DNA from 2 places in the Pseudovibrio sp. FO-BEG1 genome. Region 1 is predicted to be linked to the other one. Evidence: predicted binding sites of a transcription regulator. Region 1 holds the regulator's gene; the other holds the start of a gene.

Region 1 (3,413 bases):
TAGCCGAAACCTTCCAGACCGCGTGGTGGCCAGGCCAGCTCGCCGTGGATTTCACCGCGATAGAACTGGGTATGACCATCCGGCCAAGCCATGCACAGCACAGCCACGAAGTAAGCGGTGCGATCTGTTGCGCCAGTTTCTGTCAGCTTGTCCTGCACAGACTGCATGGCAACACCAAAGTCTTTGCCCGGTCCTGCCCAGCGTGCGGAATAGATGCCCGGATCGCCGTTCAGGCCGTTTACACAAAAACCGCTGTCATCTGCAAGAGCTGGCAGGCCTGTAACCGTTGCTGCAGCCAGAGCTTTGATTGCCGCGTTTGCTTCGAAGGTATCGCCATCTTCAACCGGCTCTGGCAGGTTCAGATCACCAGCAGAGAGAACCTCGAAGCCGTGCGGGGCAAGCATGTCCTGAATTTCGCGCAGTTTGCCTTTGTTGTGGCTGGCAAGCACGAGCTTGCCAGGTTCCAGGCGGCGACTTTCTGTTGTTTCTGCCTGCATTAGAGCACCGTCAGCTTCTGCAGCTCAACCAGTTTAGAAATGGACTGTTTTGCAAGGCTCATGAGCTGGCCGAGTTCTTCTTCAGAGAATGGCTCACCTTCAGCAGTGCCCTGAATTTCAACGATGCCGCCCTTGCCAGTCATGACGAAGTTCGCATCTGTGTCAGCGGAAGAGTCTTCTGCGTAGTCCAGATCAGCAACCGGAGTGCCTTCGTAAATGCCGCAGGAGATCGCTGCGATGTGGTCTTTCAGAACCTTATCGGTCTTGACCATGTCGCGCGCTTCCATCCACTTCAGGCAATCATGCAGAGCAACCCATGCGCCGGTGATAGACGCGGTGCGGGTGCCGCCGTCTGCCTGAATGACATCGCAGTCAACAGTGATCTGACGCTCACCCAGCGCACCCAGATCAACAACAGCGCGCAGAGAGCGGCCGATGAGACGCTGGATTTCCTGAGTACGGCCAGATTGCTTGCCTGCGGAGGACTCGCGGCGCATACGATCATGTGTTGCGCGTGGCAGCATGCCGTACTCTGCAGTAACCCAGCCACGGTTCTGACCACGGAGCCACGGCGGAACGCGCTCTTCCAAACTTGCTGTACACAGAACGTGGGTATCGCCGAATTTGATCAGGCAAGAGCCTTCGGCATGCTTTGCAACACCGCGCTCCAGGCTGACTGGACGCATTTCTTCAGGTGTACGTTTGGATGGACGGTTCAAGGTAAGCTCCCTCGGGTTGCTTAATAGCTATAATCTCACAAATGGTATTGCGGATCTTTTAGCTGCGGATTGCCGCAAGCGCAAAGGCTGGTTTTGGTTTGGGAGCTGATTTTCTGCTAAAATTGCGTTTTGGCTGTTCAATTGTCCTGTGCTAGGGATTGAAGGAGGCCTTTGCCCGAAACCTGCTGTTGATGTGGAGTACCGATACCGTGACGAGCGTTCCTCCTTCTGTCCCTCTTGAGGATCTTGATGAGCGTTCCCGCGAGATCTTCAGGCGTATCGTCGAGAACTACCTTGATACCGGTGAACCGCTTGGCTCCCGCAATCTTGCACGCGGCCTTTCCCAGCCCCTTTCTCCGGCCTCCATTCGCAACGTGATGGCAGACCTGGAGCATCACGGACTGCTCTATTCCCCGCATACCAGCGCAGGCCGCCTGCCAACACAGTCGGGATTGCGCCTGTTCGTGGATGGCTTCCTTGAAGTGGGTGACCTGACTAAGGAAGAACGCCAGCAGATTGCTGTTCAGGTGAAGGCCAAGGGTGGAGATAAAACACCGGAACAGGTGCTGACGGAAGCCAGCCAGATGCTCTCTGGCCTTAGCCGTGGGGCAGGAGTTGTTCTTTCTAACAAGACCGACACAACGCTTCGCCACATCGAGTTTGTGCAGATTGAGCCGCTGAAAGCGCTCGTCGTGCTGGTGAGCGAGGATGGATCGGTTGAAAACCGCGTTGTTGATCTGCCCGCTGGCCTGCCGCCTTCTGCTCTGACAGAAGCTTCTAACTATCTGAACTCCATCATCCGAAACCGTACCCTTGCCGAGGCGCAATCTGAGCTTGTTCGGCAGCGAAACGAATTTCAGGCAGAGCTGGATACACTCACCTCTAAGGTGGTGGATGCAGGTGTTGCTGTTTGGGGTGGAGACAAGAATGATCCCGGTACGCTTATCGTGCGGGGACGCTCCAACCTGCTGGAAAACGTGGGCGCGAAGGAAGATCTGGAGCGCATTCGTCTGTTATTTGATGACCTTGAAAACAAGAGCGAGCTGATCCGGTTGCTGGATCTTGCCAAGGGCGGTGAAGGCGTACGTATTTTTATCGGCTCGGAAAACAAGCTGTTCTCGCTTTCCGGTTCTTCCTTGATCGTTTCCCCATACCGCGATAGTGAACAGCGCGTTGTGGGCGTTCTTGGTGTTATCGGGCCGACTCGTCTCAACTATGCGCGTGTCATTCCCATGGTGGATTACACAGCCCGACTGGTGAGCCGCCTGCTCGGCTAAACTATTGGAGTCCCACTTGCTTTCCCTTACAGCTTCTGAACTGGAACGTTACGCTCGTCATATCGTCCTGCGCGATGTTGGCGGCCCAGGACAACAAAAACTAAAAGCTGCGCGTGTTCTGGTGATTGGAGCAGGGGGACTTGGAGCTCCGGTTCTGCAATACCTTGCAGCGGCGGGTGTTGGCACCATCGGCATTGTTGATGATGATGTTGTGTCCCTCTCCAACCTTCAGCGTCAGATCATCCATGATACTGAGAAACTGGGAGAGCCAAAGGTTGCCAGTGCTGCTGAAGCGATTGCTCGCCTGAACCCGAATGTGCGCGTCGTTCCGCATCCAACCCGCATCAACGGACAAAACGCCATGGCGCTCATCAATGACTACCATATCGTCGTTGATGGCTCTGATAACTTTGCCACCCGCTACCTCGTTTCAGATGCGTGTTTTTATGCTGGACGGCCTTTAGTTACTGCTGCTGTGGGCCAGTTTGACGGATCCGTTACGCTGCTGAAGCCCTTCGTGCAGGATGAGGATGGCAACTACATTAACCCAACCTACCGCTGCCTTTTCCCGAAACGCCCTGAAGCTGGTTCCATCCCAACCTGTACTGAAGCAGGTGTGTTGGGTGCCTTGACCGGGCTTGTCGGTACGCTTCAGGCTCTTGAGGTGATTAAAGAGATTGTTGGGTTTGGAGAAGGCCTGATCGGGCGCATGTTGCTGGCTGATACCCTGAGCATGCATTTTGAGACCATCAAATACAAACGCGCCAAGAAAAACCCACTTAACGGCGACAATCCAAAGACCTGGACCGAGATGCTGGAAACGGAGCACGGCTAAATAGCTCTCATCACGGCTTAAAGCGCCCCTCACTTTTCAGCGATACGCTGTAAAAAGAAAGCGGCGGAGAATTGCTTCCCCGCCG
Region 2 (3,413 bases), 1.2 Mb from region 1:
TCAACAGCAGCGCGGGTCGCGTTCAGAGCGTCGTCGATGCGGTCTTTTTTCTCTTTAACTTCTACTTCGGTTGCACCGCCAACGCGGATAACTGCAACACCACCAGCAAGCTTAGCAAGACGTTCCTGCAGCTTTTCACGGTCGTAGTCGGAAGAGGTTTCTTCGATCTGAGCTTTGATCTGAGCAACGCGTGCTTCGATGTCAGCTTTGTCGCCAGCGCCGTCAACAATGGTGGTGTTCTCTTTGGAGATGTTCACCTTGTCTGCAGTGCCGAGCATGTCGATGGTTACGTTTTCCAGCTTGATGCCCAGATCTTCAGAGATCACGGTACCACCAGTCAGGATAGCGATGTCTTCGAGCATTGCCTTACGACGGTCACCGAAGCCAGGAGCTTTAACTGCAGCGATCTTCAGGCCACCGCGCAGCTTGTTCACTACGAGAGTTGCAAGTGCTTCACCTTCAACGTCTTCTGCAATGATCAGCAGTGGACGGGAAGACTGAACAGCGCTTTCCAGGATTGGAAGCATTGGCTGCAGGTTGGAAAGCTTCTTCTCGTGCAGGAGAATGAGTGGCTTTTCCAGGTCAGCAATCATCTTTTCAGCGTTGGTGACGAAGTATGGAGAAAGGTAACCACGGTCGAACTGCATACCTTCAACAACTTCAAGCTCAGTCTCAAGGGACTTAGCTTCTTCAACGGTGATAACACCTTCGTTGCCAACGCGCTGCATTGCTTCAGCAATGTCTGCACCGATCTGAGTGTCGCCGTTAGCGGAGATGGTGCCAACCTGTGCAACTTCGTCAGAAGAAGAGATGGTCTTGGAACGTGCAGTCAGGTCTGCAACAGCAGCAGCAGTTGCCATGTCAACGCCGCGCTTCAGGTCCATTGGGTTCATGCCAGCAGCAACGAACTTAGCACCTTCTTTAACGATAGCCTGTGCCAGAACAGTAGCAGTGGTTGTACCGTCACCAGCGATGTCGTTGGTTTTGGAAGCAACTTCACGCACCATCTGTGCGCCCATGTTTTCGAACTTATCTTCAAGTTCGATTTCCTTCGCAACAGAAACACCGTCTTTGGTGATGCGTGGTGCGCCGAATGCTTTATCCAGAACAACGTTACGACCTTTAGGGCCGAGGGTAACTTTTACAGCGTTTGCAAGAATGTCGACGCCTTTAAGCATCTTCTCACGAGCGTCAGAACCGAACTTGACTTCTTTTGCAGCCATTTGTTTGTCTCACTTAAATTCTTGTAATTACAGAAGGAACGAGGGTTTGCTCGATGGCTTTAATTAAGCCAGAACGCCCATGATGTCGGATTCCTTCATGATCAGCAGGTCTTCACCGTCGATCTTAACTTCAGTACCGGACCATTTGCCGAACAGAACGCGGTCGCCAGCTTTAAGGTCGATAGCGATCAGCTCACCGTTGTCCTTGCGTGCGCCAGGACCTACTGCAACTACTTCGCCTTCCTGTGGCTTTTCTTTTGCAGTGTCAGGGATGATGATGCCACCAGCAGTCTTTTCTTCAGACTCGATACGGCGAACGACAACACGGTCGTGTAGCGGACGAAACTTCATAATTGGCTCTTCCTCTCATACGCGAGCGTCCCTTTTAGGCAACGCCCGGACGCGAAGGTTAAAAACTTTGAGAGTGGGTGAAACCTTGCGGCCCCACAGTGATTAGCACTCCCAAAGGCAGAGTGCTAACAACCGGGAAATGATGTAGTTTCACGCCTCTGTATAGTCAAGGAGAGAGCAGCAAAAAAATAATCTGAACGGCAAAAAATATAGGAATACTGCGAGAATTTGGGGGTAAGCTGGGTGCAAGTTCAACCCAGATTATACCAATGGACTGTCTATGCTGATCGCATGTAATCAATCGGAATCAGAGCAAAAGAAAAGCCGGCTTTAAGATCAAAGCCAGCTTTTGAATGGTCTGTGTAAGGCTTAAGCCAATCAGTTCTGAAGAGCTGCCTCTGTCATGGAGAACGGAAGCTCAAAGCTGCCGGACTTATCAGAGTTCTCGTCGTTGAACCGAACCTTCAGCACATACTCACCTGTCTGCAAGCCAGTCAGGTTGAAGCTGAGGGAAGTCTGATACTCGCGGATCTGGTTGAAGCTCTCAGAATGCAGGGTGGTGAACCCATCCTGAGAAGCCAGCACCTGACCGGTGGTGTTGCGCAGTTCAAAATCCACGCTCAGATCAATCGCATACTTGCCGCCAGTCTCCTTGTAGGAAAAGCCAACAGGCTCAGCATAAACGGTCAACAGATCTCCGCTCTGGAACTCAGCAGTTTCCAGAGGCGTGTAAGAACCGTAACTCTCGGCTGGCAATGCAATGAATTTGGCTGCGGTAAAAGCGAGTGGCTGCTGCTGCCAGGCAACGGCATATGCATCTTGTGCAGCTTTAAAGTCAGCGCTCAGCGCCGTCGCTTCTTCAGCAGATGCGGTGCTACCCAACAAAGCAACCGCAAAGATGGAACAGGTCGCAGCTTTTGCAGCTGACATCCCTTTCACTGTAAATGGCATTCTTAGCCCCCTAGAGCCAGCAGAACACAAAATCTGCGGCACTCACCTGATTCTTGGCGGTGGTATAACTCTTAAATCTAAGGGAGACAATACTGCCCCAATTCCTGAGGCAGCTTAGATATGCGTCGTGAAGACATTCCTCATGCGATGGTTAAGCAATTACCACGCAAACCATCACGCGTTGGCGCGCTCAGCCCAGGACTGCTTCTTGCGATAAATGGTAGAAGGGCTGATTTCCAGCGCCGCTGCCGCAAGCGCGATATTGCCGTCAAACGTCTCCAGCGTCGTCTCAATAATCTGCTTCTCCTGGAACCAGAGCGGCTCAATGGAGCGCCCCATGCTTGGAGCAGGTTCAGCAGTGCCAAAGGCGATCTCAGAGAGCACCGGCACAGTCTGCTCACGCAGCAACGGAGAAAGCATGAGCTCGGTGACCTCATCACCGTCATTCATCACCACAAGCTGGCGAATGACATTCTCCAGTTCGCGCACGTTACCCGGCCAGTTATGTTGGAGCAGAAGCGTTTCCGCATAAGTTGAAAAGCGCTGAAACCTGCGGTTTTCTTCTTCTGCGTACTTCTTCAGGAAGGTGAGGGCGAGGGACGGAATATCCTCCCGGCGCTCACGAAGAGCTGGCAAACGGATCGGCAATACATGAAGGCGATAAAACAGATCTTCACGGAAGCGACCAGCTGCAATTTCAGTCTTTGGATCTCTGTTCGTCGCACAGATCACACGCAAGTCCAGCGAACGGATCTTGTGCTCGCCAACGCGCTGAATAGAGCCGGTTTGCAGGAAGCGCAGCAGCTTGCTCTGCAGGCAAAGTTCCATCTCACCGATCTCATCCAGGAACAGTGTTCCACCGTCGGCAAGCTCAGCTGCACCGGCTCT

Evidence for each region. Region 1 encodes HrcA, which represses chaperone genes, less so after heat shock. Its sites were predicted from a motif close to GTTAGCACTCNCNNNNNGNGAGTGCTAAC; they were not measured.
Region 2: the regulator HrcA is predicted to act here: its motif matches at 1,676-1,704, upstream of groES (co-chaperone GroES).

The regions. Positions count from the first base shown of each region.
Region 1 covers NC_016642.1:367,544-370,956, reverse strand. The annotation lists gene rdgB (RdgB/HAM1 family non-canonical purine NTP pyrophosphatase) at 1-497, opposite strand, end outside; gene rph (ribonuclease PH) at 497-1,216, opposite strand; gene hrcA (heat-inducible transcriptional repressor HrcA) at 1,408-2,493, shown strand; gene PSE_RS01785 (molybdopterin-synthase adenylyltransferase MoeB) at 2,510-3,328, shown strand.
Region 2 covers NC_016642.1:1,577,648-1,581,060, forward strand. The annotation lists gene groL (chaperonin GroEL) at 1-1,223, opposite strand, end outside; gene groES (co-chaperone GroES) at 1,287-1,574, opposite strand; gene PSE_RS07240 (hypothetical protein) at 1,953-2,525, opposite strand; gene PSE_RS07245 (sigma-54 dependent transcriptional regulator) at 2,700-3,413, opposite strand, start outside.